2 linked regions of the Aquitalea magnusonii genome follow. The protein of the gene in region 1 interacts with the protein of each later gene in a pairwise test. Links are inferred from orthologs where the notes say so. Each region holds a gene or a part of one and is shown on either strand. Other genes may lie near its edges.

Region 1 (16,176 bases):
GCCCTCCCTCAAGCTGAAGCCAGAGCAAGTGGTGGAAAGCAGCAAGGGCGAGCTCAAGGCCACTGGCAAGTTCTGGGTGTATCACCCGCCCTTGGCCACCCAGTCGGAAACCCAGACCCTGTCGGCTGAATTGAAAGACAAGGGTTTTGACAATTACATTGTGCACAGCGCGGAGTTCAAGGGCAGCGTATCGCTTGGCTTGTTCGGTCAGGAGGCTGCGGCCAAGGCCATGCTGGCACGGGTGAAGGCAGCGGGTTTTGACAAGGTGGCCATCGAGCAAAAGGGGCAGAAATCTGCCGCAACGGTGCTCAGCTTCAAGGCGCTGGACGCGCAGCAGGCCGAGCGTCTGCACGCGCTGCAAAAACGCCTGACCCCGGGTATTGCGCTGCAGACCTGCCATTGAGGCCTTGCGCTGTCGCAAGCGCGGCGGAAATCAGGCTTGTCAGCAAGCCGGTGCTGGATGGATGATGAACGGCAATGGCGGGGTGTCCCGCCTTGCCGTTTTTTCATGGTTCGCTATGTCCCGACGCTCAAGCAATATCACCCGCCTGCTGGACCGCGGCTCCTTCAATGACCGCGTGTTGCGCCAGTTGGGCGGCTCCATGGCCTTCATCGCCGGCGCACTGAATGCCGGTGGTTTCCTGGCAGTAAACCGTTACACCTCGCATGTGTCCGGCATCGTCTCCGGCATGGCCGATGATCTGGCGCTGGGCGAGATTGGCCTGTCCCTGTCCATGCTGGTGATGTTGCTGTGTTTCATCGGTGGTGCCATGCACTCCACCTGGCTGATCCTGTGGGCCAGACGTCAGCGCCTGCGTGGCGGTTATGGGGTATCCATGATGGAGGAGGCCTTCCTGCTATTGCTGTTTGGCGTGCTGGGGGCCGGGCTGGCCAGCCACAAGGGCCTGTTCACCCCGCCTACCGTGATGTTGCTGTGTTTCATCATGGGCATGCACAACACCATTGTCACCAAGCTGTCCGGCGGCTTGCTGCGCTCCACCCACATGACGGGTATCGCCACCGATATCGGCATCGAGTTGACCAAGATGAGTTATTACAACCATCTGCACAGCTCAAAGATCAAGGACATCAAATCCAACCGCAGCCGGCTGTGGGTGTATGGCATGATTCTGTCCGCCTTTTTTCTGGGCGGGGTGGTGGGGGCCTTGGGCTTCAAGCATCTGGGCTATTCCTTTACCCTGCCGCTGGCGTTGTTGCTGTTTGGTCTGGGCCTGCGCCCGGTATGGTATGACATGCGTCTGCGCTGGCGCTGGTGGCAGCACCGCCAGGAGCCGCACTAGTCAGCTTGCCGGAGCGCACTGCCGGGCCATGTCGGCGCTGGCGGCCGGATCGCCCGGATGAGCGGACAGCAGGTTGGCCGCCGCGTGGTCCGGACCGTCCAGTCTGGCCAGCAAGGCGGCGGACAAACAGGGAGACAGGCCGCGGGCTGCCAGTGTCCGGCGTGCCTGTACATCGGCCTCGTGCTCGAACTCGGCACTGTATTTCATATCCGCCAGCATGATAGGGGCCACGGCCTGCAGGGTGCTGCTGTCTCCGGTAAACAGGCTGACGGCCAGCGACGGCCCGCCGGTGCGGATCAGTCCGCGTAGGCCGTGCCGCGCTTCGATGTGGCCGACCGCATGTGCCAGCATGGCAAACAGTTCGTCGTCGCTGCGGGCGCGTTTTACCAGTTGGTCGCTCATTACCACCAGGCCGGCGGGCAAGGGGATGATGTCCGGACCCAGCTCCCGCGCATCCACCAGCCGTAGCTGGTAGTGGTAGCGGCTGGTGTGGGGCACGGCTTGCAACAGCAATTTCTGCAAGCTGTCCTGGCGGGCTGGTGATAGTTGCGAGGGGCGCAGGCCGCTGGTTTTTTCCAGCAGCTTCAGGCTGGCGCTGGCCATCTCTTGCTCAACCGTCACCGGCGTGCGGCGGGCTGCCTCGGCGGCCAGCCAGGGCAGCCCGTTGCGATAACCACCCCATAGTGCGGCGGCCACCAGCGCCAGCAGCAACAGCCGCAGCCAGGGCCAGCCATGTTGCAGCCACTCCAGCAGCCGCGCAGGCAGTGGCTGCCGCCGGGTCAGGTGCTGGCAACCATAGGCGCTGGCCACTTCGATCACCCCGCCATCGGGCAGTTGCAACTGGTCGGGCAGGCCCGATGCGCCAGCCAGAAACTTTACGCTGTGTGCAGGATAGCGGTGGGTATGTACGCCATCGGTAAACACCAGATGATGCGCATCACGCTGCAGCATCACGGCCTTGCCGGCATGGCTGTGGCCATCCAGATAATTGCCCGGCAGACTCATGTCCTGATTCCCTTGTATGCCATGCCCCGGTCGGGGTGGTGGTAACTGCCTTGCCTGTTCTAATCTGTAGCGCAAGCAGGCTGGTTTGGCAACGCCACTGCCCGATGGTGGATGATATGTCCGCCAACAGCAGAATAGGGAGCAGAATGACCGCTGGCTATACGCTGCAGCCATTCTGTGCAGTACTTAACCGTCGTGCCATGGTGGCGCAATACTGTTTCGCTGCAAGGGGGAGAACACATGATGTACAAGACCAGTGGCTTGCTGCTGTTGCTGGTGGCGCAGGCGGTGCTGGCTGCGCCGCAGTTGCTGCAAGGCAAGGTGGGGCAGGCGGCGGTGGTGATGGAGCTGGACATTGCAACGGATGGCCAGGTGGAAGGCCGCTATTTTTACCGCAAGCATCATCGCGACATTGCCTTGAGCGGCCAGCGCCAGGCCGATGGCAGCTTGCAACTGGGCGAGAACCTGCGCTATGACGAACAGCGCAATGACATCACCCTGCGCCCGCAAAACGGTGGCTGGGTAGGGGCATGGCATGGTCCCAAGGCCAGCAAGCCGGTGCCGGTCAGCCTGACACCCTATGCAGCGGCACAGTGGCCGGCCAGCAGCGATGCCGCGCTCAATCCGGTGCGCCAGCGTTCCGGCTACGACTATCTGCGCATGGTGGATCTGCCGCTCAAGCCCGGCAAGCGGGAGCGGGTGCAGGGCCACACCCTGCAGTGGTGGGACGAGCCGGTGAGCAAGATCCGCCTGTTCCGCGTGCTGGATGGTTATCCACAGGCCAGCCTGCAGCGCATCAACCAGTTGCTGGCCGAGCGCCAGTGGCAGGAAGTGGCCAGCTATTTTGACTGCCAGCTAGGCGGCAGCCGCAACAGCGGCGCAGACTTCGAGCAGACCGTCACGCCCCATCTGCTGAGCAACAAACTGCTGAGCGTCAGCATTTTTACCAGCTATTACTGTGGTGGTGCCCATCCGGATTTTGGCGACAATCCGCTGACCCTGGAGGTGGCCAGCGGCAAGCCGCTGCAACTGGAAGACCTGCTGTGGGCAGGCAAGGGCAAGCCGCAGTTGGCACGCAAAGCAAACGGTGAGCGCGCCGACTACCAGTACGAAGAAAGCGTGCTGGCCCCGTGGCTGGTGAACGCCATGACGCGTCTGCATCCGGCGCAGATCAAGCCGGGCAATGAGGATGACTGTGGCTACAGCGATCCGCAGGTATGGCAGTTTGTCAGCTGGTATGCCACGCCGCAGGGCTTATACCTGGGGCCATCCTTTGCCCGCGTGGCACGTGCCTGCGAGTACCCGGCGTGGAGCGTGCTGCCCTGGAGTGTGGTCAAGCAGCATCCGGGTGCGCGGCCCGACCTGCTGCCCTGATCAGGCCGCCTGTGCGGTGGCCGGGCGGCTGCGGCGGCCAAACGGCCAGCGCCATCCCGCGGCGGCCTGTGCTGCCCGCCGCAGTTCCATATAGCGTTCACCATGCTGCAAGGGCGCGAAGCCCAGTCGACGGTAAAAGCTGCGCGCATCACGCGATACCAGCAGGAAGCGGCGCAATTGCTGCAGCTCGGGGTGGGTGATGGCGGCCCTGATCATGGCCTGTCCCACGCCATGGCCGCGCCAGTCGGGCAGCACGAAGACGTCAGACAAATAGGCAAAACTGGCATAGTCGGTAATCACCCGGGCAAAACCGATCTGCCGGTCCTGATGATAGGCGGCGATGATCAATGAATGCCGTATCGCCTTTTCCAGCAGTGCCGCATCCATGCCGCCAGCCCAGTGAGCCTGGGTGCTAAGGAAGTGCAGAATCATGGCGCGGTCCAGCCGTGCCGGGTCGTGCGAGATATCCAGCTGCATGTGTGACTCTCCCTGTGCGGATGCCGGCAGTATCTGGCAAGCACATCACCGTGCCATGACAGATTGATGGCAGGTCTTTTACCGCGGGATCACACCGCGATGGGCAGCAAGGACAGTCCCAGCAGCAGGATTTCACATACCTCGATGCCGGCGCCCAGGCAATCGCCGGTCATGCCGCCCAGCTTGCGCTTGAGCCAGCCACGCCACAGCAGCGCGGCCAGCGGGGCCAGCAGCAGCGGGGGAGCCAGCCAGGCAGACAGCCCCAGCAAGGCCAGCAGGCTAATGAGCTGAAGCGGCCATTGTGCTTGTCCGGCAACGCGCTCACCGCTACCGGGGGCCAGCGCGGGCAGGGTGGCAGACCAGAACAGCGCAAATAGCCGTGCCCAGGCCGGGATCAGCAGCAGGCTGGCCCACTGCGCGGGCTGTTTGGCCAGCAACATCAGTAATACCAGCTTGCTGATGATGGCGCAGATCAGTGCGATCACGCCAAAACTGCCCAGGTGCGGGTCTTTCAGTACCTCGAAAAAGCGCTCACGCGAGCGATGCGCAGCCCCCATGGCATCGCTCAGGTCGGCCAGGCCGTCCAGGTGCAGCCCGCCGGTGATGGCAATCCACAGCAGCAGCCCGAGCAATGCGCCAAGCCAGGGATCATGCCGGCTACCCAGCCATACGGCCAAGTACAGCAGGCTGCCCAGCAACAAACCAACCGGGGCAAACCAGCGCGCGCTGGCTGCCAGCCACTCCGGGTGGAAGCTACGCAGCTGCGGGGTAGGCAGCCGGGTGAGAAACTGGATGGCCAGGATCAGGCCCTGCCACCAGCGTGCAGATGGCGCGTTGCTGGCCGGTTTCATGCGTCGCCCGGACTTTCCAGATGCATCAGGTAGGCCGGGTGGCCTTCAAGGATGGATAGCTGGGCAAAGCCGCCACGTTGCACCGTCATCAGCTTGGCCACTGCAAATTCGGTGCCCAGCAGCTCGGCCAGCAAGGCGGTAATCACACCGCCGTGACACACCAAAACCCGGTGGCTGCCGCGTGCGGTCTGGATCCACTCGCTAAACCCGCTCAGCACCCGGGTGCGGAACATCACATAGCTTTCACCGCCCGGTGGGGTCAGTTCGCCGGCAGCCACCCGACTGCCCCAGTCCGGCTGCTGACGGTACAGCACCTCGCGCGACATGCCGTCCCAATCGCCAAAATCGAATTCGGCAAAGCGCTCGTCCACCTTGAGCGGCAGCGAGCCATGCAGCGCCTGATGCACGGCAAACTCGCGGCAGCGCTGCAAGGGTGAAGTGGCCATGCTGGTGACGGGGGCCAGTTGGTTCAGTCTTTGCCAGCTGCGGCTCATCTGCTCGCAGCCCAGATCGTTCAGCGGCAGGTCGGTACGGCCAATCAGCCGGCCATCGTGATCAATCTCGCCATGGCGCAGCAGGGTGAGCGTGTAAGGGTTCATGCGGCTTCAGTCCTTTTCCGTAACGCCAGCCTGGGCAAAAGTAGCCATTTCGGCATGCAGCTTGATGGCCAGTTGCAGCAGGGGCACGCAGGCGGCTGCGCCCGAGCCTTCACCCAGGCGCATGCCCAGCGCCACCAGCGGGCTCAGTTGCAGGGCTTCCAGTGCCAGCTTGTGGCCGGTTTCTTCCGAACAATGGCTGGCCAGCAGCCAATCAGCCACGGCGGGATCGATGGCACGGGCAGCCAGCGCCGCCGCGCTGGCAATGAAACCATCCACCAGCGAGGGCACACCCAGTGCCGCACCTTGCAGATAAAAACCGGCCATGGCGGCGATTTCCAGCCCACCCAGCTCGGCCAGTACCGCCGTGCCATCCAATGGCTTGTCATGCAGGCGGTCCAGGCCCTGTTGCACGGCGCGGCGCTTGTTGACGAGGCCGGCATCGTCAATGCCGGTTCCCCGTCCGACGATGCTGTCCACGCTATGCCCAGTCAGGCGGCAGATCAGCGCAGCCGATGGTGTGGTGTTGCCAATGCCCATGTCGCCGGCAATCAGCAGATTAGCACCTTGATCCACGGCACGCCGTGCCGCCGCGCGGCCCACTTCCAGCGCGGCAGCGCACTGCTCTGCCGTCATGGCGGCCTGCACTGCCAGGTTGGCAGTACCGGCGGCCACCTTGGCCTGCACGATGGGCAGTTCCGGCAGCGGGTTGAGCACGCCCACGTCCACCACTTCCAGTCGGGCAGAAATGGCGCGCGCCAGCACACAGATGGCAGCGCCACCGGCGGCAAAGTTCTTTACCATTTCACCGGTCACGATGGACGGATAAGCGGATACCCCCTCGGCTGTCACGCCATGGTCACCGGCAAACACGGTGATGGCCGGCTGCAGCGCTGCCGGAATGCTCTGGCCCTGCCAGGCGGCAAAGCGGCAGGCCACCGTTTCCAGCACGCCCAGACTGCCGGCCGGTTTGGTCAGCGAATTCTGGCGTTGCAGGGCGGCTTCATGAAAAGCGTGGACAGGAAGGGCGATGGCCTGGGTCATGATGCAATTTCTCTGGTTGGCATGGACTAGTGCGGGACTCTAAGACATGGGGGGCGGCACGGCAAGCCGAATGCCGGCAAGGCATTGGCATTGCTTGCTGCATATCAAGAGCCGGCATGGCAAAGATCCGGGTTTGCCGCACGGTGTGGCGTATAATCGCCGCCTTGTCCTGCCGCAATGGCAGCGGTGGCAGCCAGGCTGTCACCTATTCTATCTGGCCCGGGTCGGCGCAGTTCCGGCCCACAGGAGTGCAGCTTCATGACGCATCTGATCACTGGCGGTTCCCGTTCTGGTAAAAGCCGCTATGCCGAGCAACTGGCCATGCAGCATGACGGCCCGGTCCACTATGTGGCGACTGCGGAAGTCCGGGATGCCGAGTTTGCCGAGCGCGTCCGTTTGCATCGCCTGCAACGTCCGCCACACTGGCAGGTGCTGGAGGCCGAACGCGGCCTGGCCGAGCTGATTCTGGGGCAGGATCAGGAGGATGGCCTGCTGCTGGTGGATTGCCTGGGCATGTGGCTGATGCGTTTTTTTCGCAGCGATGACCAGTTTGATGAAATGGACTTCGTCCAGGAGCGGCAATGGCTGCTGGAAGCCATTGATGCAATACAGGGCCGGCTGCTGCTCGTCAGCAATGAAATCGGCTGGGGTGTGATGCCGATGAGCCGCGTGGCGCGCCAGTATGGCGATCTCTTGGGCCGGTTGAACCAGGATGTCGCGGCCCGATGCCAGCGTGTGACGCTGGTGGCCTGCGGCTTGCCGCTGGTACTCAAGGGCGGCTGATGCCCGCTGTCGGCATGGCGGGTGTGCCATGTCGGATACAGCAAGACCCGGTCGGGTTTGACGCTGACCGGGCTGGCCGTTATCCTCGCCGCCATGGACAAGGAACTGGAATACCTCGAATCCCGCGTGCAGGCCCTCATTGCCCGCATCAAGGAACTGGAAACCCAGAACGGTCGTTTTGCCCAGGCGCTGGCAGAAGCGCTGAAAGAAAACGCCGAGCTGAATTTCCGCGTGAATGAGACACGCAGCCGCGTGGCCGCGCTGGTGGAGCGTTTGCCCAAGGCAGATGTGCCGGAGCAGGCTGAAGGAGAGGCAGAATGAGCGATATCGTACAGGTCGAGATTGAGCTGCTCGGCCGTCATTTCACCATCGGCACCCCGACGGACGAGCGTGAAACCCTGCTGGAGGCGGTGCGCCTGCTGCAAGGCAAGGTCGATTTGATCCAGCAGCACGGCAAGGTGATGGATGCCGACAAGATTGCCATCATGGCGGCACTGAACATTGCACACGATTTGTTACGCACCAAAGTGGGAGAGGGCTTGGAAATGGCCTCGTTCCAGCGTAAAATACGCAATATGAGCGAAGCAGCCGATACGGCGCTACGCGAAAGCCAGCAAGCCCTGTTCTGATTTCTTACGCTCAGGCAGGAACTGGCAGACACCCAGATCAGCTTATCCCCTGCGGTGTTCGTGAAGGCTAACAATTCCTTTGTACCAATGCGTTCGCTTCTGGCCGCCAGCGTGAGTCACAGGTGTGTCGCGTCCCTTGCGGATGCGCCCGAAGTGGCTGGCAGGTGGCCCCCCCTGGAAACAGGGTACAAGCGAATTATGCCCAAACGACACTCGCGGGGGTCTCCCTTCCACGACCCGGCGCATCTTGCTCCGGGTCGTTTTCATTTGTTTTTCATTGTCAGGCTTGCGCCATGCCCACTCCCGACACTGCCGTCACCGACAAGATTGCCCTGCGCAAGGCCGTGCGTCGTCAGCGCATGGCCTTGACGCCTGCCTACCGCGCACAGGCCATGCGCGCGGTGGCGCGCCATGCCAATCGTTTGCTGCAACGTGGACGGCGTATTGGTGGCTATCTGGCGGCAGGCTCGGAGCTGGATGTGGAAATCCTGCTCAGTACCGCCCTGCAGCGTGGTGCCAGCGTATGGCTGCCGCAGATTCCCGCCCGTGGCCGGCGCATGTGGTTCTCGCGGCTGACCGCCAGTGGAAGCTGGTACCGGCATGCGCGCTACGGCATCGTGGAGTTTGATGGCCCCTGCTTGCGGGCAGAAAAACTGGATGTTTTGCTAGTGCCATTGCTGGCGGTGGATGAAGACGGCTATCGCATGGGGCAGGGCGGTGGCTTTTACGACAGCAGCCTGGCCTTCCGGCAGCGGTCACGCCGTTACGGCAAGCCCTTGCTGGTGGGCGTGGCTTACGATTGCCAGCGGGTGCCGCAGGTGCCGCGTGAAGCCTGGGATGTACAGCTGGATTATCTGCTGACCGAATCCGGCCTGCATCGTTTTGCCCGTGACCAGGGTGCCAAAGCCTCCTGACGGAGGCTGTGCCGGGTAGTGCGCATGCTGCCGGAGGCGGTTTAGTGACCCCAGTGGTGACCATAGCCATAGGCCGGGACGACAACCACCGGGACAACGACTTCTGGTCGATAGGCAACCCGTGGTGGTACCACCACGCAGGCGCTCAATGCACTGGCCAGCAAGACGCCAATCAACAGGCTTTTCATGATTTTCTCCGGTGAACAAGGGCCTGACGGCCAAGGTGTTTATCTGCTTCCAAGCATAATCGAGCACAGTCGCCGCAAGATGGCGTAAATTGTTAAGCCAAGCTTCCATTCATTAACAGACATTTCCCATGCGCTATTGGCTGATGAAGTCCGAACCGGACGAGACATCGATTGACGACCTGATGGCAGCCCCCGAGCGGGCATTCGAGTGGACCGGGGTGCGTAATTACCAGGCGCGCAACTTCATGCGAGACCAGATGCAGCCGGGTGATGGCGTACTGTTCTGGCATTCCGGCTGTGCCGAGCCAGGCATTGCCGGGCTGGCCGAGGTGGTGGGGCCGGCGCATGCCGACTCCAGCCAGTTTGATCCGGCCAGTCCGTATTTCGATGCCCGCTCGAGGCCTGATGCCCCGCGCTGGCAGTGTGTGGATGTGCGTTTCGTGCGCAAGACCCCGCTGCTGAGCTCCGCCTTGCTGCGTCAGCATCCGCCGCTGGAGCAGATGCTGGTGCTCAAGCGCGGCAATCGGCTATCGATCACACCCGTGACGCAGGCCGAGTGGGATTACATCACCAGCCAACTGTGCTGAACCCGGCCCTGCCGCCGCAGTTTGCTCCCATGCCAATCTGACAAGGATGCTGATGCTCTATCCGCCGATTACGCCCTACGCCAGCGGTATGTTGCCGCTGGATGCGCTGCACCAGATGTACTGGGAGCAATGCGGCCGGCCCGATGGCCAGCCGGTACTCTACCTGCATGGAGGCCCTGGCGATGGCTGTGCGCCAGCCAGCCGCCAGTTGTTTGATCCGGGTTTTTATCGGGCCGTGCTGTTTGACCAGCGCGGCAGTGGCCGCTCGGTGCCGCGTGGCGAGCTGCGCGACAACACCACCTTGCACCTGGTGGCGGATATCGAACGCCTGCGCGTGCATTTGGGCATAGAACGCTGGTTGGTGTTCGGTGGCTCCTGGGGCAGCACGCTGGCGCTGGCTTATGCCCAGGCGCATCCACAACGGGTGCAGGGCCTGATCCTGCGTGGCATCTTCCTGGGACGGCAGAGTGAAATCGACTGGTTCCTCCACGGGATGGGCCAGTTCTACCCGGAGGAATGGCAGCGTTTTGTCGCGCCTATCCCGCAGGACGAGCGGCAGGACCTGCTGCAGGCATATTACCGCCGCCTGTGTGACCCGGATCCGGCAGTACACTTGCCGGCATGCCGCAGTTGGGGGCGTTACGAGGCGGCGTGCGTGGCGATCCGACAGCGCCCCGAAGCCATCGCCCGCGCCAGCAGCGAGTATGTTGCCCTGTCGCTGGCGCGGCTTGAGGCTCATTATTTCGTCAACCACATCTTCCTGCCCGAGGGGCAGTTGTTGCAGCAGGTGGAGCGCATTCGTCATTTGCCAGCGGTTATTGTGCAGGGCCGTTACGATCTGGTCTGTCCGCCGGTGACCGCCTGTGAGCTGGCGCAGCACTGGCCGGAGGCGGCGTTCCATCTGGTGGAGGTGGCTGGCCATTCGCTGTGGGAAGACGGCATTCTGAGCGTACTGATGCAGCAGTTAGAGTCCTTCAAACACCGGGTGGACTGAGTCTGTAGTCCTCGCTGCCGTAAATTGATGCAAACATTGCCGGCCATTACCCGCCAAACCGGCCCCTGACATGCCCGCAGCTTGCCGCTGCCGCGGCTTTCTGCTTGCCGGGATGGCGTTGATGCCGTCTGCAGCCAAGCTTTTGTTTTTGTGCGGCTCTTATCGGCAAGGCCCTCTGGCCGCTATAATGGGCCGATTGAATTTGCGACGGACTGCCCAAGCTGCCCTGCCAGGCGGGGACTTGGGCAGTCCGCCCTTTTGTTTTCAAGCCATTCCAGACAAAGATCACCATGCAAGAAACCTACAGCCCGCGCGAAGTCGAAGCCGCAGCGCAACAAAAATGGCAGCGCACTGCCGCCTTCAAGGCCGTCGAAGACGCCAGCCGCCCCAAGTACTACGCCCTGTCGATGTTCCCCTATCCGTCCGGCAAGCTGCACATGGGCCATGTGCGCAACTACACCATTACCGACGTACTGGCCCGCTTCAAGCGCCTGCAAGGCTTTAACGTGTTGCAACCGATGGGCTGGGACGCCTTCGGTCTGCCGGCCGAAAACGCCGCCATGAAAAACGGTGGCGCTCCGGCGGCCTGGACCTATGCCAACATCGACTACATGAAGACGCAGCTGGACAGCCTGGGCTTTGCCCTGGACTGGGAGCGCGAGCTGGCCACCTGCAAGCCGGACTACTACCGCTGGGAGCAGTGGCTGTTTACCCGCCTGTTTGAAAAAGGCGTGATCTACAAGAAAAACGGCGTGGTGAACTGGGACCCGGTGGACCAGACCGTACTGGCCAACGAGCAAGTGGTGGACGGCCGTGGCTGGCGCTCTGGTGCCGTGGTGGAAAAGCGCGAAATTCCGATGTACTACTTCGCCATCACCAAGTATGCCGACGAACTGCTTACCAGCCTGGATACGCTGGATGGCTGGCCGGAACAGGTCAAGACCATGCAGAAAAACTGGATCGGCAAGAGCCACGGCTCCGACGTGGTGTTTGCCTACGACCAGGACAGCATCGGCCATGGCGGCGAACTGAAGGTGTACACCACCCGTCCGGATACCCTGATGGGCGCAACTTACGTTGCCGTGGCGGCGGAACACCCGCTGGCCACCCAGGCCGCGGCCAATAATCCGGCCTTGCAGGCTTTCATCGCCGAATGCAAGGCAGGCTCCGTGGCCGAGGCCGACGTGGCCAAGATGGAAAAGAAGGGCATGGACACCGGCCTGTTCGTCATCCATCCGCTGACCGGTGCCAAGCTGCCGGTGTGGGTAGCCAACTATGTGCTGTGGGGTTATGGCGAAGGCGCGGTGATGGCCGTGCCGGCGCATGACGAGCGCGACTTCGAATTTGCCAACAAATACCGCCTGCCGTTGCTGCAAGTGTATGCCAAGGTGGCTGGCGACAACGATTTCGACGCCAGCAACTGGCAGGACTGGTATGCCGCCAAGGACGACAGCGTACGCACCGTCAACAGCGGCAAGTACGACGGCAAGTCGTTCAGCGAGGCCTTTGATGCCATCGTCGGTGATCTGGAAGCCAAGGCTGCCGGTCAGAAGAAAACCCAGTACCGCCTGCGCGACTGGGGCATCTCCCGTCAGCGTTACTGGGGTTGCCCGATTCCCATCATCCATTGCCCGACTTGCGGCGATGTGCCGGTGCCGGAAAAAGACCTGCCGGTGGTGCTGCCGGAAAACGTGATTCCGGACGGTGCCGGTTCGCCGCTGGCCAGAATGCCGGAATTCTACGAAACCAGTTGCCCCAAGTGTGGCGGTGCCGCCAAGCGCGAAACCGACACCATGGATACCTTTGTGGAATCCAGCTGGTACTACGCCCGCTACGCCAGCCCCAAGTGCGACACCGCCATGCTGGACAAGGCAGCGGCTGATTACTGGCTGCAAGTGGACCAATACGTCGGTGGTATCGAACACGCCATCTTGCACCTGTTGTACGCACGTTTCTTCCACAAGCTGATGCGTGACGAAGGCCTGGTATCCAGCGACGAGCCGTTCAAGAGCCTGCTGACCCAGGGCATGGTTATCTGCGAAACCTTCTACCGCGAGCTGCCCAACGGCAGCAAGGACTGGATCGCCCCGCAAGACGTGGTGCTGGAACGTGACGCCAAGGGCAAGATTACCGGTGCCACCCATCGTGTGGATGGCCTGCCGGTGGTGGTGGGCGGCGTGGAGAAAATGTCCAAGTCCAAGAACAACGGCGTGGACCCGCAGGAATTCATCGAGAAATACGGTGCCGATACCGCGCGCCTGTTCATGATGTTTGCCGCCCCGCCGGAGCAAAGCCTGGAATGGTCCGACGCTGGTGTGGAAGGTGCCTTCCGCTTCCTCAAGCGCCTGTGGAAACTGGCCAAGGAACATGCCGACGCCGGTGTGGTGGCCGCTTATGCCGGTGGCGAGCTGAATGCCAGCCAGAAGGAACTGCGCTTCAAGCTGCACAGCACCATCCAGAAAGTGGCCGACGACTATGGCCGTCGCCAGCAGTTCAACACCGCCATTGCCGCAGTGATGGAACTGCTGAACACCTACGACAAGACCGACCGCAGCGATGCCGCCGGCCGTGCCGTGGCACAGGAAGTGCTGGAAAGCGTCACCCTGCTGCTGTCGCCCATCGTGCCGCACATCACCGATGCCATCTGGTCGGTGTTGCAGCCGGGCAGCGAGCTGCTGCAACAAGCCTGGCCCAAGGTGGACGAGGCCGCGCTGGTGAAGAGCGAAATCGAAATGATGGTACAGGTGGCCGGCAAGCTGCGTGGCAGCATCACTGTGGCAGCCGATGCGGCCAAGGATGTGATTGAAGCCACCGCCTTGGCCCATGAAAACGTGCAGAAGTTCATGGAAGGCAAATCGGCCAAGAAGATCATCGTGGTGCCGGGTCGTCTGGTGAACATCGTCGTGTAAACCCCGGCCCGCCCTGCACGGGGCGGGCTACCAATCCTGCCGGTCAGCTTATCCTCCCCGCTTGGGCGGGGCTGGGCCTGACCGGCTCCTGTTACGGAGAACAGGCATGAACCGAATCCTGCACGGACTGGCACTGGCCAGCCTGGTGTTCCTGCTCAGCGCTTGCGGTTTTCACCTGAAGGGCATGGGTGGCAGCAGCCGCCCGCTGCCATTTAACAGCGTCTATGTGGAAGAGGGCAGCAGCAAACTGGGACCCATCCTGCATGAAACGTTGGCGCGTAATGAAAAGCTGGTGCTGTTGAGCGCGCCCAAGCAGGCCGAGGCGGTGCTCAGTGTGTTGAGTGAAAACCAGGCCAGGGAAGTGTCCACCATCAACAGCGGTGGCAAGGTCAACGAGTACTTGCTGAGCTATACCGCCTCGGTACGTACCGTGCTGGGCGGGGTGCCGGTGGAGCCGGACATGGTAATCTCGGTACGCCGCTACCTGAACTATTCCGATAGCGATGTGCTGGGCAAGGAGCAGGAAGAAGCCCTGCTGTGGAACGATATCCGCCGCGATGCTGCCGAGCAGCTGATCCGCCGCCTGGCCTATCTGCCGCGTCCGGCGCAGCCGGGCAAAGCCAGCCAGAGTCTGAAGCCTGCCAATGCCCAGCCTAAGCCCTGAGTCGCTGGATGCGGTGCTGGCCAAGGGCCTGGCACCGCTTTACCTGATTCATGGCGAGGAAACCCTGCTGGCGCTGGAGGCGGCGGACAAGCTGCGTAAGCTAAGCTCTTCCCAGGGCTATCAGGAGCGGGAAGTCCTTACCGTTGAGGCGGGGTTTGACTGGTCGCAGCTACGTGAATCCATGAGCAGCGTATCGCTGTTTGCCAGCCTCAAATTGCTGGAAATCCGCATTCCGGGTGGTAAACCCGGTACGGAAGGGGCAGAGGCACTGCAGCAACTGGCCGCAGCACCACCACAAGACACCATCACCCTGATCACCCTGCCCCGGCTGGAAAAGGCCCAGTTGCAATCCAAATGGTTTGCCGCACTGGAAAAAGCCGCCGTGGTGGTGGAGGCAAAGCCGGTGGGCCGTCATGAACTGGCCGGCTGGATTGCCCGGCGCATGAAGCTGCAGCAGCAGCAGTTGTCGCCGGAGGCACTGAGCTTCTTTGCCGACCGGGTGGAGGGAAATCTGCTGGCGGCACGGCAGGAAGTGGACAAACTGGCCTTGCTCTATCCGGCAGGGGAACTCAGCCTGGAACAACTGCGCGAGGCGGTGGCTAATGTCGCGCGCTTTGATGTGTTCCATCTGTCTGAATCCTGGCTGTCGGGTGATAGCGCACGGGTGCAGCGCATGCTGGAAGGTTTGCTGGCCGAAGGCGAATCGCCGGTGCTGGTGTTGTGGTCCTTTACCGAGGATGTCCGCATGTTGTTGCGCTTGCGTCAGGGTTTGAAAGATGGCCGGCAACTGCGCGATCTGGCGCGCGAACTGCGCTTGTGGGGTGACAAGCAGCGGCTGGCGGAACCGGCCTTGCGCCGGATTGGGCCACGCAAGCTGATGACGGCGCTCTCGGAATGTGCGCGTATCGATCAACAGATCAAGGGGGTGGCGGTTGGCGACCCCTGGCATTCCTTGCGAGGTTTGGCCCTGCTATTGGCAGCATGATGTAGAAAAAATATCGGTATCTGAAACGGTCAGCATGAGCTGGCCGTTTTTTTTTAAACAAATCCAAGTTTCTCTGTTTTTGTTTAAATTTCTTTTAATAAACTATTGAGATTGTTGGAATGCTGCCATATGATAAGCAAGAGTTAATACATTTTAAACAATAAAGCAAAGAACAAACATGATGCAAAACGAGGGCGTCAGTGCGGCTGTTACGGCTGGAGAGCACCGTACCCGCAGCAAGGTGGTACTGGTTGAAATCATCCATCAAACCCTGGAGGTGTTGCTGACAGCAGAGGATGCACGCCTGGTTCACTGGGACGGTCGCATCCTGCGCATCCACAAGCTTTCATCCCGCAAGGCAAACCAGATCCTGCACGCTCCGGATGCCTATCCGGGTTTTCTAGGCGTGTTTGATCACCGGGCCTGCTACCGCGATCTGGCCGAACCGCTGGGTGAGATTCTGGGTGTGCAGTTGTAAGTCCTGATGTGCGCGACAGCAAAAAGGCCTTCAGAAGAAGGCCTTTGTCATGTGGTGGGCGGTATGGTTACAGCGCTGCTGCTTGGGGAGGGCTGATGCTGCCTGGCAGGATCATGGCCTTGATGCGGCGAGGGCCACGCGGATGACCGATATAGACCTGCCCGGTACGCTTTTCGTAGGAGGCCAGCACCTTGGCCACGTAATCACGGGTTTCGTCGTAAGGGGGGATGGTATTGCGATACTTCTGTACCGCCCCTTCGCCAGCATTGTAGGCGGCAATCACCAGTGGCAGGTCATTGTTGAACTGGCTGAGCAGAAAACGCAGATAGCGGGCACCGGCACGCAGGTTTTGTCGCGGGTCATCCAGCCGGCTGACGCCAAAGCGTTCACCAGTCGC
Region 2 (13,982 bases), 3.5 Mb from region 1 along the record:
ATCGAAGCGCTGATGGGTGCGGCCTATGGTTCGGCTGGCGAGCGTTGCATGGCCATCTCCGTGGCCGTGGCCGTGGGTGAGGTGGCTGACACGCTGGTGGCGCGGCTGGCCGAGCGTACCCGCCAGTTGCGCATCAATGTCGGAACCGACCCCAAGGCCGAAATGGGTCCGCTGGTAACGCGCCAGCATCTGGACAAGGTGAGCGGCTATATCGCGCAAGGGGTGGCCGAAGGCGCCAGACTGGTGGTGGATGGCCGTGGCCTGGTGGTGCCAGGCTGCGAGGAAGGCTTCTTCATCGGCGGCACGCTGTTCGATCACGTCACCCCGGAGATGACCATCTATCAGGAAGAAATCTTCGGCCCGGTGCTGGCCGTGGTGCGGGTGGACAGTCTGGAGGCGGCAGTAAAGCTGATCAACCAGCACGCCTATGGCAATGGCACGGCCATCTTTACCCGCAATGGCGGCGCGGCGCGGGAGTTTGCCCATCGCATTCAGGTGGGCATGGTGGGCATCAATGTGCCGATTCCGGTGCCCATGGCCTTCCACAGCTTTGGCGGCTGGAAAGCCTCGCTGTTTGGCGACCATCACATGCACGGCCCGGAAGGTGTGCGTTTTTACACCCGCATGAAGGCCATTACCAGCCGCTGGCCGGCCGGGCAGGTGCAGAGCGCAGAATTTGCCATGCCAACCCTGGGTTGAGCGGCAGCAAGGGGAGCCGTGCTCATCGCCTGGCTTCTCTTGCTCCGGACATGGTGTGCATCCTCTGATTCACCTTCAGGCAGCCGTGGCTGCTTTTTTTCATCGGGGCAAACACAAGGCCCGCCTTGTTGAAGGGCGGGCCGGTGTGCTGATTGGTGCAATTACTGACCGGCGGGAGCCAGCAGTGCGGTGTAGCCCAGGCTGCGCAGCTTGGCCATGGCCTCGTCCGCCTCGGCGCGACTTTTGAATGGTCCCAGTTGCACACGGGTTTCGGTATGCGCCTCGATACCCTTGGCCTTTAGCTCCTTCACCAGTTTTTCAGCATTGCCCGTGCTGGAAAACAAGCCCAACTGCAACTTGTAGCCCAGCGAGCTGCCTTCCGGCTTGGCCTTGCTCAGTGGCGCGCTCTGGGGCAGGGCGGTGGTTTCTGCATTACTCACCACCACCGATGGCACGGGGCTGGCAGATGGTGCAGGCTTGCTGGCCGCTGTGTGCGGTGCAGCGGTGTTGGTCATCGCTGGCGGGGCCGGATTGGGTGTGTTGCTGGTGGTGCTGGTGGGGGGCTTGCCGGCAGCTTTGCCGGCAGGCGGGTGCGCCAGCGGTGCTGTCACCGGTTTGGCACTGGCCACCGCCGGGGTTTTGCTGATATCCGGAGTCTGCGGGGGCGCAGCAAGTGGTGCTGCGGGCGAGGGCGAGCTGCCCGCATCCGTTACGGGTGCGCTGGCTTCGGCCACGGGGGTACTGGCGCTGGTGGGTTCGGCAGCCGGTACTTCTGCTGCCGGGGCTGAGGTGGGGTTGACGATCTTGCCCGAACTGCCTGCTGGTGTGCTGGCTGTCATGTCCACTTTGGGCTTTTTCATGCCATCCAATACCGGAATTGCCGCCAGCGCCACGGCCACCAGGCCGCCGGCAATCGCCAGCCGCTTTTTCAGCTTGCTGTTGAGGTCTTTTTCATCCGGCTCCGTGCCGGGGTGCTGCCCTTGGTTTTGTTCTGTCATGGCCTTGAATTTTATGCAGCAGAGGCTTGAAAAGGCTGGTAAAATGTCGGGTTCCTCAGAATTGCGTAACCCGAGTGGATAAGCTACAGCCTAGTTTAGCCACTTGTTCTGTTATTTGGGAGTATTTGGGAGATATTTATGGCAATTGAACGTACCCTGTCCATCGTTAAGCCGGATGCCGTCGCCAAGAACGTGATTGGCAAGATCTACGACCGTTTCGAATCCGCCGGTCTGAAAATTGTAGCCGCCAAGCTCAAGCAACTGTCCCGTGCAGAAGCCGAAGGCTTCTACGCCGTACACAAAGAACGTCCTTTCTTCAAGGATCTGGTTGACTTCATGGTTTCCGGCCCGGTGATGATCCAGGCTCTGGAAGGTGAAAACGCCATCGCCAAGAACCGCGAACTGATGGGCGCCACCGACCCGAAAAAAGCTGACGCCGGCACCATCCGCGCTGACTTCGCCGAGTCGATCGACGCTAACGCCGTACACGGCTCCGACAGCGCTGAAAACGCTGCCATCGAAGTGGCTTACTTCTTTGCCGCTTCCGAGATCTACTCCCGTTAATCTCGTTCTGCCGTAATGGATGTATCTGGCGGCAGCCTGGTGGCTGCCGCTGTTTTACCGAGGATTGCATGAAAACCAACCTGCTCGACTTCAATCTGGACCAGTTGACCGAACACTTTGCCGCCATGGGAGAAAAACCCTTCCGTGCCAAGCAGGTGATGCGCTGGATGCACCAGATGGGCGAAGACGATTTCGACGCGATGACCGACCTGGCCAAGAGCCTGCGTGCCAAGCTGCACGAGCGTGCCGAGGTGCGCGTACCGTCGCTGATGACCGGGCAGGCGTCCAGTGATGGTACCCGCAAGTGGCTGCTTGACGTCGGCACCGGCAACGGTGTGGAAACCGTGTTCATTCCGGAAGACGACCGCGGCACCTTGTGCGTGTCATCCCAGGTGGGTTGTGCGCTGGAGTGTACCTTCTGCTCCACCGGCCGCCAGGGTTTCAACCGCAATCTCTCCACCGCCGAGATCATCGGCCAGTTGTGGTGGGCCAACAAGGCCATGGGCGTGACGCCCAAGAACGAACGCGTCATCTCCAATGTGGTGATGATGGGCATGGGCGAGCCACTGGCCAACTTCGACAATGTGGTCAGCGCGCTGCAAATCATGCTGGACGACCACGGCTACGGCCTCAGCCGCCGCCGTGTGACGCTGTCCACCTCCGGCCTGGTGCCGCAGATGGACCGCCTGCGCGAAGCCTGTCCGGTGGCGCTGGCCGTCAGCCTGCACGCCCCCAACGATGCGATTCGCGATGAAATCGTCCCCATCAACAAGAAATATCCGCTCAAGGAGCTGATGGCAGCCTGCCAGCGTTATCTGGAAAAGGCCCCGCGCGATTTCATCACCTTTGAATATGTGATGCTGGACGGCATCAACGACCGGCCGGAACATGCGCGCCAACTGCTGGAACTGGTGCGCGATGTACCGTGCAAGTTCAACCTGATACCGTTCAATCCCTTCCCCAATTCGGGGTACGATCGCTCCAGCAATAATGCAATCCGTATTTTCCGGGAAATGTTGCAGGAGCAAGGCTACGTGGTTACCGTAAGGAAAACCCGCGGCGACGATATCGATGCCGCCTGTGGGCAGTTGGCGGGACAGGTGATGGACAAGACCCGCCGTCAGGTCAAATGGATGCAGATCGCGCAGGAGAATCAAGAATGATCAAGTGGCGAGTGTGGATGGCAGTGAGCCTGTTGGCGTATTCCTGTGTCGCATTCGCCGCTCCGGCCAACCGGAAACTGGCGGAAATCCGCAGCCAGTTGGCCGTCGAATATGCTTCCCTCGGCAATTTGCCGGTGGCGCTGGAGTCGGCCAACGATGCCGTCAATGCCGATGACGGCTTTGTCGGTGCCTACCTTACCCGTGCCTACATCTTCACGCTGATGCAGTTGGATGCCGATGCCGAGAAGAACTTTCTGAAGGCTTTGCAGGTCGACCCAAACAGTCCAGAAGCCAATAACAACTATGGCCAGTTTCTGTGCGAACATGATCGCCCGCGGCAGGCCATGGATTATCTGGCCAAGGCAATCGCCAATCCGCTGTATCAAACCCCGCAAACGGCCTATCTGAACATGGGCCGTTGCAGTGTAAAACTGGGTGAAACCACCCAGGCCAATGATTACCTGTTGACCGCATTGCGGCTGTCTGCGGACTATCCGCCCGCACTGCGGGAGCTGGCGGCCTTGCATCTGGAGCTGGGCAATGCCAAGCTGGCATCCTTTTATTTTTCCCGCTTGCTGAAAATTGTCGGGAATACCCCGCCCGGTGCCGATGTGCTGTGGCTGGGGGTGCAAATTGCCAGAAAAGGGGGAGACCGGGCGCATGAGGCGGAATATTCGGCCCTGCTGAAAAACAAATACCCGGACTCCAAGGAAACTCAAATGCTGTTGAGTGGAAGCTGAAGATGGAACAGGAAGCAAATGACCAGCCTGCCGGCTTTGAGGTCGGTGCGGCGCTGAAAGCAGCGCGCGAGCGGGCCGGCATGAGCCTGGGCGAAGTGGCCGACAGGCTGAAGCTTTCCATCCGCCAACTGGAAGCCATCGAACACGATGATTTCCAGCAATTGCCGGGTGCAACCTTTGTCCGTGGTTTCGTCAGGAATTATGCGCGCTTTCTCCGGGTTGACCCGGAACCATTGATGGCCAGGCTGGAGCAGCAGTTTCCATCGGCAGTCAATGACGTGGTCAATCTGGTCAAGCATGAGGCGCAGGGTGATGCCGTGGCACACGCTGCGCAGGCAAGCGGACTGGACAGCGCACAGGCAGCGGGCGGTAAGGCCGGCAAATGGCTGATCATCGTACTGCTGCTGGCGGCACTGGCTGCTGCCGTCGCCTGGTTCCTGTCGCGGCCCGCCGATAAGGCGGATGACAGCAAGCAAAGCTTGCAACCCATGCTGACGGAACAGGCCGCCTCGGCAGCGACGCCAGCCTCGGCTGCCTTGCCGCAGCCCGCGGCGGCATCCGCGCCGCAAGCCGCGCCAACGGCCATTACGCAGCCGGTTGCATCGGCCCCCGCCGTGGTGACGCAGCCGGCCCCGCCAGCCAGCAAGCCGCAGGCCAGCGCGCCAAGTGCAGGGGATGCCACCGCCAGCGCCGCGACCGGCAAGATCAGCCTCAGTGCCAAGCAGGCAGCGTGGATCTCCGTCATTGATGCCACCGGCAAGAAGCTGCAATTTGGCACGCTGGAAGCAGGTGGCAGTAAGGAGTTGAGCGGTACGCCGCCGTTCCAGCTGAAAATTGGCAATGCGGCCCAGGTTGAACTCAGTTTTAACGGACAGCCGGTAGCGCTGGCCGACAAGATTCGTGGCACTACTGCCAAAATTAAACTCAAGTAAATGCGGATTGTTGCATGAATAGCGTGAATATCGCGCGACGCCCCACCCGCCAGGTGCGTGTGGGGCATGTCATGGTGGGGTCGGCTGCACCGGTTGTGGTGCAGTCCATGACCAATACCGACACGGCAGACGCCATCGCCACCGTAGAACAGGTTTATCAGTTATCCCAGGCAGGCTCCGAGCTGGTGCGCATTACGGTCAATTCGCCGGAAGCTGCCGCGCGCGTGGCGGAAATCCGTCAGCGCCTGGACGACATGGGCTGTGATGTCCCGCTGGTGGGCGATTTCCATTTCAATGGCGAACGCCTGCTCAAGGAATACCCCGACTGTGCCCGCGCGCTGGCCAAATACCGAATCAATCCTGGCAATGTCGGCAAGGGTGCCAAGGGGGACGACAAGTTCGCCTACATGATCCGCACCGCGGCCGAGCTGGACAAACCGGTGCGCATCGGCGTGAACTGGGGCAGCCTGGATCAGGCGCTGCTGGCACGCATGCTGGATGCCAACAATCGCAAGCCGCAGCCCTTGCCACTGGAACTGGTGATGCGCGAAGCGCTGATCGTGTCGGCACTGGAGTCCGCCGACAAGGCGATGGAGCTTGGTTTGCCGGCAGATAACATCCTGCTGTCGTGCAAGGTCAGCAATGTGCAGGATTTGATCACCGTTTACCGTGATCTGGGCAAGCGTTGCGATTTCCCGCTGCATCTGGGCCTCACCGAAGCCGGCATGGGCAGCAAGGGCATCGTGGCTTCTTCCGCGGCGCTGGCCATTCTGTTGCAGGAAGGCATTGGCGATACTATCCGTATTTCGCTCACGCCGCAGCCGGGCGAAGCACGTACCCGTGAAGTGGTGGTGGCGCAGGAACTGCTGCAAACCATGGGCTTGCGCAGCTTCACCCCGCTGGTGACTGCCTGTCCCGGCTGTGGCCGCACCACCAGCACTTTTTTTCAGGAACTGGCCGACCAGATTCAAAGCTATCTGCGCGAGCAGATGCCCATCTGGCGTTTGCAGTACCCTGGCGTAGAAGACATGAAGGTGGCGGTGATGGGCTGTGTGGTAAACGGTCCGGGCGAAAGCAAGCTGGCCGACATCGGCATTTCGCTGCCGGGCACCGGAGAGGTACCGGTGGCACCGGTCTACGTGGATGGTCAGAAAGATGTCACCCTGAAAGGCGACAATATCGCGGCAGAATTCATGGCGCTGGTGAACAACTATGTTCACAGCCGTTTTGGTGAAGGTGGCAGCAAGCGTCGGGAAGCACCGGCTGCACGCACCATTCCCATCCTGCCGCAGCGCTGAGCGCAGGCAGCACCGGGCTGGCAAGATCAACCGAATAGCAAGAAAAAATATCAAATGGCGCAAAAATTGCAGGCAATCAAGGGCATGAATGATGTACTGCCCGCCGAGTCGTACCAATGGGAATACTTTGAAGGCGTACTGCGCAAGCTGCTGGCCGACTATGGCTATCAGAACATCCGCACCCCGATTGTGGAAACCACACCGCTGTTTGTGCGGGCCATTGGCGAAGTGACCGATGTGGTCGAAAAGGAAATGTACACCTTTGTCGACAGCCTCAACGGAGACAGCCTGACGCTGCGTCCGGAAGGTACCGCCGGTACCTTGCGTGCCGTGGTGGAACATACCTTGCTGTACAACACCACGCAGAAGCTGTGGTATATGGGCCCGATGTTCCGTCACGAAAAGCCGCAAAAAGGCCGCTATCGTCAGTTCCACCAGATGGGTATCGAGGCGCTGGGCTTTGCCGGTCCGGATATCGACGCCGAAATCATCGCCATGACTGCCGACCTGTGGCAGCGCCTGGGCCTGAGCCAGTATGTCCGTCTGGAAATCAACTCGCTGGGCAATGCCGAAGAACGTGCCGCTCACCGCAAGGCGCTGATCAGCTATCTGGAAGGCTTTGTCGACATTCTGGATGAAGACGGCAAACGCCGTTTGTATACCAATCCGCTGCGCGTGCTGGATACCAAGAATCCGGCATTGCAGGACATGGCCAATAATGCGCCGCGCTTGTCCGATTATCTGGGCGAAGCCTCACGCGCCCATTACGAAGGCTGGAAGGCCATGATTGGCGCACTGGGCATCGACTTTGTCGAAAACCCGCGCCTGGTCCGTGGCCTGGATTACTACAATCAGTCCGTGTTCGAGTGGGTGACCACCGAACTGGGCGCACAAGGCACGGTATGTGCCGGTGGCCGTTACGATGGCCTGATTGAACAACTGGGTGGCAAGCCTGCACCGGGCATCGGTTTTGGCATGGGTCTGGAGCGCGTGCTGCTGCTGTTGCAGGACAAGGGTTTGTTGCCGGCGGCACGCAGCGTGGATGTCTACATCGTGCAGCAGGGCGATGGTGCCGCCATGTATGCGATGAAACTGGCCCAGCAGTTGCGTAGTGCCGGGCTGTCGGTCATCCAGCACCTGGGTGAAGGCAGCTTCAAGTCACAAATGAAAAAGGCCGATGGCAGCGGTGCAGAGTTTGCCGTCATCATCGGTGAAAACGAAATGGCGGCTGGTCAGGCCGTGGTCAAGCCCATGCGTGCCGAGGCAGCACAGCAAACCGTGGCGCTGGACCAGGTCGCTTCAACCATTGCCGCGATCAAGGCTTGATATAAGGGGGGTGCGCAATGGCGTACGACTTGCAGGAACAGGAACAGATCGACTCCATGAAAGCCTTCTGGCAACAGTGGGGCAAACTGATTGGCGGCGCAGTGCTGGCCATCAGCGTGGCCTACCTGGGCTATAAGGGCTATGGCTACTATCAGGCTGCGCAGGCCAGTAAGGCCGCCGTGGTGTTTGCCGATGTGGAGCAGGCTGCGCAGACGCAGGATGTGGCCAAGCTCAAGTCGGCAGCAGCATTGCTGCAGTCCGACTATGCCGCTACGGCCTACGCCGCCGATGCCGCCTTGCTGGCGGCCAAGGTTGCGTTTGAAAAGAACGATCTGGCCACAGCCCAGACCCAGCTTTCCTGGGTGGTGCAGAATGTGAAGGATGAGGCCATGGTTGCCGTGGCGCACCTGCGCCTGGCCACCATTCAGCTGGATCAGAAGCATTACGATGCCGCCATTGCGGAACTTGGTCAGGCTCACCCCAGCGCCTTTGATGCACTGTTCCTTGATTTGAAGGGTGATGTGCATGCCGCTAAAGGCGATAAGGCCGCTGCCCGTGATGCGTACAAGGCCGCCCTGGCCAAGCTGGTGGGGGAATCACCCAACCGCCAGTTCATTCAGACCAAACTCGACGCACTGGGAGGTTAATTGATGCGCCGCCAATTGCTGGTTACTGCTGTTCTTTCCTCGTTCTTGCTGGCCGGCTGCGCCAGCTGGTTTGAAAGTTCTTCCGCTGCAAAACCCACACCGCTGGCGGCCATCAAGCCTATCCAGGCCCTGAACGTGAAGTGGAGCCTGTCGCAGGCCGCCTCCGACAATGCATTCTCCCCGGTGTATGCCAACGGAAACGTCATCTCGGCTGATGCTTCCGGTCGCATCCGCACCGTGGATGCCTTGTCCGGACGCGTCAGCGCTGACGTTTCCCTCAAGCGCGAGCTTTCCACTGGCGTGGCTGTTGCGGGTGATACCGTGATTGTCGGCACTCAGGACGGCAAACTGCTGGCGGTTGAGCGCAGCAGCGGCAAGCAGTTGTGGGAACAAACCCTCACCAGCGTGGCGCTGGAAGCCCCGCAAATTGCCGCCGGCATGGTAGTGGTGCGCAGCAATGATGGTCGTCTGACCGGCTTCAGCCTTGCCGATGGCAAGCAGCAATGGTCGGTAGCACGCACACAACCACAGTTGCTGGTACGTAATACCGGTTCCATGCAGGCGGTGGGGAATGAGGCGGTCATGGTGGGCCTGCCCGGTGGCAAGCTGGACATCATCAGCCCGGCCAATGGCAACACGCTATGGGAAGGTGTGGTTGCCAACCCGCGCGGTGCCACCGAGCTGGAACGCATCACCGACATCACCAGCCGCCCGGTCTACGATGCCGGGCAGGTATGCAGCGTAGCCTATCAGGGGCGCGTTGCCTGCTTCGATGCCAAGAGCGGTAGCCTGATGTGGGCAAGAGAGCTGTCATCCAGCCGTGGTGTGGCACTGGATGACAGCAAGCTGTATGTCACTGCGGAAGATGGTTCGGTGTGGGCGTATGATCGCAGCACTGGTCGCAATCTGTGGAAAACCGACGCACTGAAATTCCGTAATGTATCTGGCCCTGCCATGCTAGGACGTTTTGTTCTGGTGATCGATGGCGAGGGCTACGGCCATCTGCTGTCCAACGAGAGCGGCAGTCTGGTGGGCCGTGTGAAACTAGGCAGCGAAGGCACCGTCGCCCAACCCCTCTCCCTGGGCGCATCTGCCCTGGTGCAGGGGCAGAATGGTCGCCTGTCGCTGCTGTCGATTGAGTAAAAGCTGTAACCATGAAACCAACCGTAGCACTGGTCGGCCGCCCCAATGTGGGCAAGTCGACCCTTTTCAACCGGCTCACCCGTAGCCGTGACGCCCTGGTCGCCGACCAGCCCGGCCTGACCCGCGATCGCCATTACGGCCATGGTCGTGTGGGCGGGAAACCGTATCTGGTGGTAGACACTGGCGGTTTTGAACCCGTGGTCGATGCAGGCATCCTGTTCGAGATGGCCAAGCAGACGCTGCAGGCCGTGGATGAGGCCGATGCCGTGGTGTTCCTGGTGGATGGCCGTACCGGCATCACGCCGCAGGACAAGATCATTGCCAATCGCCTGCGTCAGATCGACCGACCGGTGTTTCTGGTAGTCAACAAGGCAGAGGGCATCAGCCATGCCATCGCCGGTGCTGAATTCCACGAACTGGCACTGGGCCAGCCGCTGGTGATTTCCGCGGCACACGGTGACGGCGTGCGCGAACTGATGGATATGGTGCTGGAAGACTTCCCCGAAGAAGTGGAGGAAGAAGACCGCTATCACCCCAAGTTTGCCGTCATCGGCCGCCCGAATGTGGGCAAATCCACGCTGGTGAATGCCATTCTGGGGGAAGAGCGCGTCATCGCCTTCGACCAGGCGGGTACAACGCGTGACAGCATCTATATTGATTTCGAGCGCGAAGGCCATACCTATACCATTATTGACACGGCCGGTGTGCGGCGTCGTGGCAAGGTAAACGAAGCCATCGAAAAGTTTTCCGTCATCAAGACGATGAAGGCGATCGAAGACGCCAATGTGGCAGTGCTGGTGCTGGATGCACAGTTGGATATCTCCGAGCAGGATGCCACCATTGCCGGTTTCGCCCTGGAGGCAGGTCGCGCTCTGGTAGTGGCAGTCAATAAATGGGACAACCTGGACTTCGAACAAAAGGAAACCATCAAGCGCGATATCGCGCGCAAGATCAGCTTCCTGGACTTTGCCAAGTTCCATTACATTTCTGCTTTGGAAGGCCGTGGTGTGGCGGATCTGTTCAAATCCATTGATGAAGCCTACCAGGCAGCGATGGTGAAACTGGCCACACCCAAGCTGACCCGTGTGCTGAATGTTGCAGTTGAACGTCAGGCCCCGCCGCGTTCGGGCCTGATGCGTCCCAAGATGCGTTATGCTCACCAGGGCGGGATGAATCCGCCTATCATCGTCATTCACGGCAATGCACTGGATGCGATTCCGGCAAGTTATACACGTTATCTGGAACATACCTTCCGCAAGGTGTTCAAACTGCAGGGTACGCCCTTGCGAGTACAGTACAAAACCTCGGAAAACCCCTTCGATACCGAAGAGTCCAAGGAAAAAACCAGGGCCAAGCCCAAACCGATGTCCAAGATGCGTGGGCGCGAGAAGGAAGTGCGCTGGGGCAAGAGTGGTAAAAAATAGTAGGCTGGGTTTTTTTCTGCTAAAAATAAGCATGCCAGCCGGGTTTAAAAGATTACTTAATACAACAATCAACGATTCGGAGAAAACGAATGAGCTCTAAAGGGCAAATGTTACAAGACCCGTTCCTGAACATCCTGCGTAAGGAACACGTGCCGGTTTCCATCTACCTGGTAAACGGCATCAAGCTGCAGGGTCAGGTCGAGTCTTTTGACCAATACGTCGTGCTGTTGAAAAACACGGTAACCCAGATGGTCTACAAGCACGCCATCTCCACCGTGGTACCGGCCCGTCCGGTAAACATCCCGCACGAACATCCGGGTCAGAAGCAGGATCAGCAAGACGCCTGATCAGGCCGAGCGCTGTATCCTCCACGGGCCGCCAGGCTGTGTCATCACGACACGGTTTGTCGGCCTTTTTTCATGCCAGGTTGGGCTGCAGGCAGCATCTGTGCTGCAGACCTGCCTTTCTCCTACGGTTATGAATACTGTGTTTGATCGTCCCGATATTGGAGACCAGGCTGTACTGGTCTGTCTGGATTTTGGTGATCCGGATCATCAGGAAAATGTTGCCGAATGCGCCGAGCTGGTGCGTTCTGCCAATGTCACTGTCACCGGCATCATCCAGGGCAAGCGCCAGCGGCCCGACGCTGCCTTGTTTGCCGGCAAGGGCAAGGTGGAAGAAGTTGCGGTGATGGTACGGGCAACCGGTGCCAATGTGGTCATCTTCAACCACCAGTTGTCACCGGCACAGGAGCGCAATCTGGAACGCGCGCTGCAATGCCGCGTGATCGACCGAACCAGTCTGATTCTGGACATTTTTGCCCAGCGGGCCCGCAGTCATGAAGGCAAGCTGCAAGTCGAACTCGCGCAACTGTCGCATATTGCTACCCGCCTGGTGCGTGGCTGGACCCACCTGGAACGCCAGAAGGGGGGGATCGGCCTGCGAGGACCGGGTGAGAGCCAGCTGGAAACCGACCGTCGCTTGTTGGGCAACCGGGTCAAAGCATTGAAAGAACGCCTGGCCCAGGTGCAGAAGCAGCGCAATACCCAGCGTCGTGGCCGCCAGCGCACCGGCATTGCATCGGTATCGATAGTTGGTTATACCAATGCAGGCAAGTCCACGCTGTTCAATGCGCTGACCAAGGCGCGTGCTTATGCAGCCGACCAGCTGTTTGCCACGCTGGATACCACCAGCCGCAAACTTTTTCTCAATACAGAAACCTCCATCATCGTTTCCGACACTGTCGGCTTTATCCGCGATTTGCCGCATACCCTGGTAGCAGCATTTCGCGCAACACTGGAAGAAACCATCCAGGCAGATTTGCTGTTGCATGTGGTTGACTCGTCCAATCCGCTGCGTGATGTCCAAATCGAAGAAGTCAACAAGGTGCTGGCCGAAATCGGAGCGGAGGCTGTTCCCCAGCTAATTGTGTGGAACAAGACCGATTTGCGTCAGTTGCCGGCCGCCATTGAGCGTGACGAACTGGGCGCAATCCAGGCAGTACGCTTGTCAGCACTCACTGGCGAAGGGCTGGAACTCTTGCGTGAGGCGCTTGCCGAACGTCTGCAGTCATCTGATAACCAACACGAAGAACAAGACGCATATGTCGCAGAATGATCCAAACCGGGGGCGTCGGGGCAGTGACGGACCGCCGGATCTAGACGAAATTTTCCGCCAGCTTAATCAGCGCCTGGCACGTTTGCTTGGTGCCCGTCCTCCGGCAGGGGGACAGCCAGGCCCGCAACCGCAAGCGGCATTCAAGGGCGGGGCCATCGCCGTTGTCGGCGTCCTGGCGGCACTATGGCTGGGTAGCGGCTTCTATGTGGTGGATGCCAAGGAGCAGGGGGTGGTGTTGCGCATGGGCAGTTTCAGCCGCGTGACCGATCCGGGCCTGCAGTGGCATGCGCCTTACCCGTTTGAAAAGGTTGAAATCGTCAACCTTACCGAACTGCGCAGCGTGGAAGTGGGCTATCGCAGCAATGCCAAGAACAAAGTGCCGGAAGAATCCCTAATGCTGACGGCAGACCAGAACATCATTGATGTACAACTGTCGGTGCAGTACGACGTGAAGGACCCCAAAGCCTTCCTGTTCAATAATGCGGCTGCAGATCACAATGCCAACGATATTGTGAAGCAAGCGACGGAGACGGCTATCCGGGAAGTGGTTGGACGCAACAAGGTTGACTTTGTGCTCAATGAAGGCCGCTCCCAGATTGCTGCAGATGCACAAAAAGTGATTCAGGACATTCTGGATCGCTATGGCCTGGGCGTGCGCATTGCCAAGGTCAATATCAATGCGGTGCAGCCTCCCGAGCAGGTGCTTGCCGCCTTTGATGATGCAGTCAAGGCCGGTCAGGATAAGGACAAGTTGCGCAATGAAGGCTTGGCCTATGCCAACGATGTCGTCCCCAGGGCAAAGGGGATGGCCGCCAGACTGGAGCAGGAGGCCGAAGCTTATCAGCAGAAAGTGGTAGCGGAGGCAGAGGGGGATGCGTCGCGCTTCAAACAAGTGTTGTCGGAATACAACAAGGCTCCCAAGGTCATGCGTGACCGCCTTTATCTGGACATGATGCAGCAAGTAATGAGTGCCACCAGCAAGGTGATTGTGGATCAGAAAGGCGGCAATAGCCTGCTTTATCTGCCCCTGGACAAACTCACGCAGGCTGCAAATGCCCCAGCACCAAATGGTGCTGCCGCGCCAACTGCAGCACCCCCGGCGGCACCCGTTCCCGCTCCGGCGGCTCCGGCAGTCCGTAACGGCAAGAGTGGTCGTGATTCTGGCCGTAGTCGTGACATTTTCGGTGGGGAGCACTGACATGCAGAAACTCATGCCAACCATGCTTGCCCTGCTTGCTGTCCTGTTCATCGCCAGCCTGTCGTTGTTTACGGTCGACCAGCGCCAGTACGCCATGGTCTTCCAGTTTGGAGAGGTGGAACGTGTCATCAAGCAGCCAGGTATTCAGTTCAAGATTCCACTACTGCAAAATGTGCGCTATTTCGACAGCCGCGTACTGACCATCGATGCCGAAGCGCCCGAGCTGTTCAATA

What was found.
Region 2: the proteins of DLM_RS19080 (region 1) and ndk interact in binary tests that used the Escherichia coli proteins (3 or more experiments, as listed by UniProt). The link is inferred for Aquitalea magnusonii from one-to-one orthologs.

The regions. Positions count from the first base shown.
Region 1 is NZ_AP018823.1:4,070,179-4,086,354, reverse strand. Bases 7,423-10,163 are described here. They hold DLM_RS19080 (5-formyltetrahydrofolate cyclo-ligase), read left to right. Parts: upstream 7,423-8,353; coding sequence 8,354-8,974; downstream 8,975-10,163. Other genes in these bases: pip (prolyl aminopeptidase), read left to right, coding at 9,802-10,163; DLM_RS19075 (EVE domain-containing protein), read left to right, coding at 9,291-9,749; DLM_RS23440 (hypothetical protein), read right to left, coding at 9,016-9,162; DLM_RS19085 (cell division protein ZapA), read left to right, coding at 7,749-8,060; DLM_RS19090 (hypothetical protein), read left to right, coding at 7,489-7,752. Outside these bases: DLM_RS19140 (SPOR domain-containing protein), read left to right, coding at 1-403; DLM_RS19135 (YoaK family protein), read left to right, coding at 519-1,301; DLM_RS19130 (M48 family metallopeptidase), read right to left, coding at 1,302-2,306; DLM_RS19120 (hypothetical protein), read left to right, coding at 2,547-3,680; DLM_RS19115 (GNAT family N-acetyltransferase), read right to left, coding at 3,681-4,157; cobS (adenosylcobinamide-GDP ribazoletransferase), read right to left, coding at 4,247-5,008; DLM_RS19105 (histidine phosphatase family protein), read right to left, coding at 5,005-5,607; cobT (nicotinate-nucleotide--dimethylbenzimidazole phosphoribosyltransferase), read right to left, coding at 5,614-6,648; more of cobU, read left to right, coding at 6,907-7,422; more of pip, read left to right, coding at 10,164-10,743; leuS (leucine--tRNA ligase), read left to right, coding at 11,034-13,652; LPS assembly lipoprotein LptE, read left to right, coding at 13,759-14,316; holA (DNA polymerase III subunit delta), read left to right, coding at 14,297-15,301; DLM_RS19050 (hypothetical protein), read left to right, coding at 15,480-15,779; DLM_RS19045 (lytic transglycosylase domain-containing protein), read right to left, coding at 15,847-16,176. UniProt on the Escherichia coli protein: Involved in the removal of 5-formyltetrahydrofolate.
Region 2 is NZ_AP018823.1:576,009-589,990, forward strand. The notes cover bases 578-3,548. They hold ndk (nucleoside-diphosphate kinase), read left to right. Parts: upstream 578-1,835; coding sequence 1,836-2,261; downstream 2,262-3,548. Other genes in these bases: DLM_RS02795 (CoA-acylating methylmalonate-semialdehyde dehydrogenase), read left to right, coding at 578-699; DLM_RS02800 (SPOR domain-containing protein), read right to left, coding at 861-1,697; rlmN (23S rRNA (adenine(2503)-C(2))-methyltransferase RlmN), read left to right, coding at 2,330-3,424; pilW (type IV pilus biogenesis/stability protein PilW), read left to right, coding at 3,421-3,548. In the rest of the region: more of DLM_RS02795, read left to right, coding at 1-577; more of pilW, read left to right, coding at 3,549-4,164; DLM_RS02820 (RodZ domain-containing protein), read left to right, coding at 4,167-5,096; ispG (flavodoxin-dependent (E)-4-hydroxy-3-methylbut-2-enyl-diphosphate synthase), read left to right, coding at 5,111-6,394; hisS (histidine--tRNA ligase), read left to right, coding at 6,449-7,720; DLM_RS02835 (YfgM family protein), read left to right, coding at 7,738-8,367; outer membrane protein assembly factor BamB, read left to right, coding at 8,371-9,510; ribosome biogenesis GTPase Der, read left to right, coding at 9,522-10,934; RNA chaperone Hfq, read left to right, coding at 11,024-11,281; GTPase HflX, read left to right, coding at 11,412-12,551; FtsH protease activity modulator HflK, read left to right, coding at 12,538-13,749; protease modulator HflC, read left to right, coding at 13,751-13,982. UniProt on the Escherichia coli protein: Major role in the synthesis of nucleoside triphosphates other than ATP. The ATP gamma phosphate is transferred to the NDP beta phosphate via a ping-pong mechanism, using a phosphorylated active-site intermediate.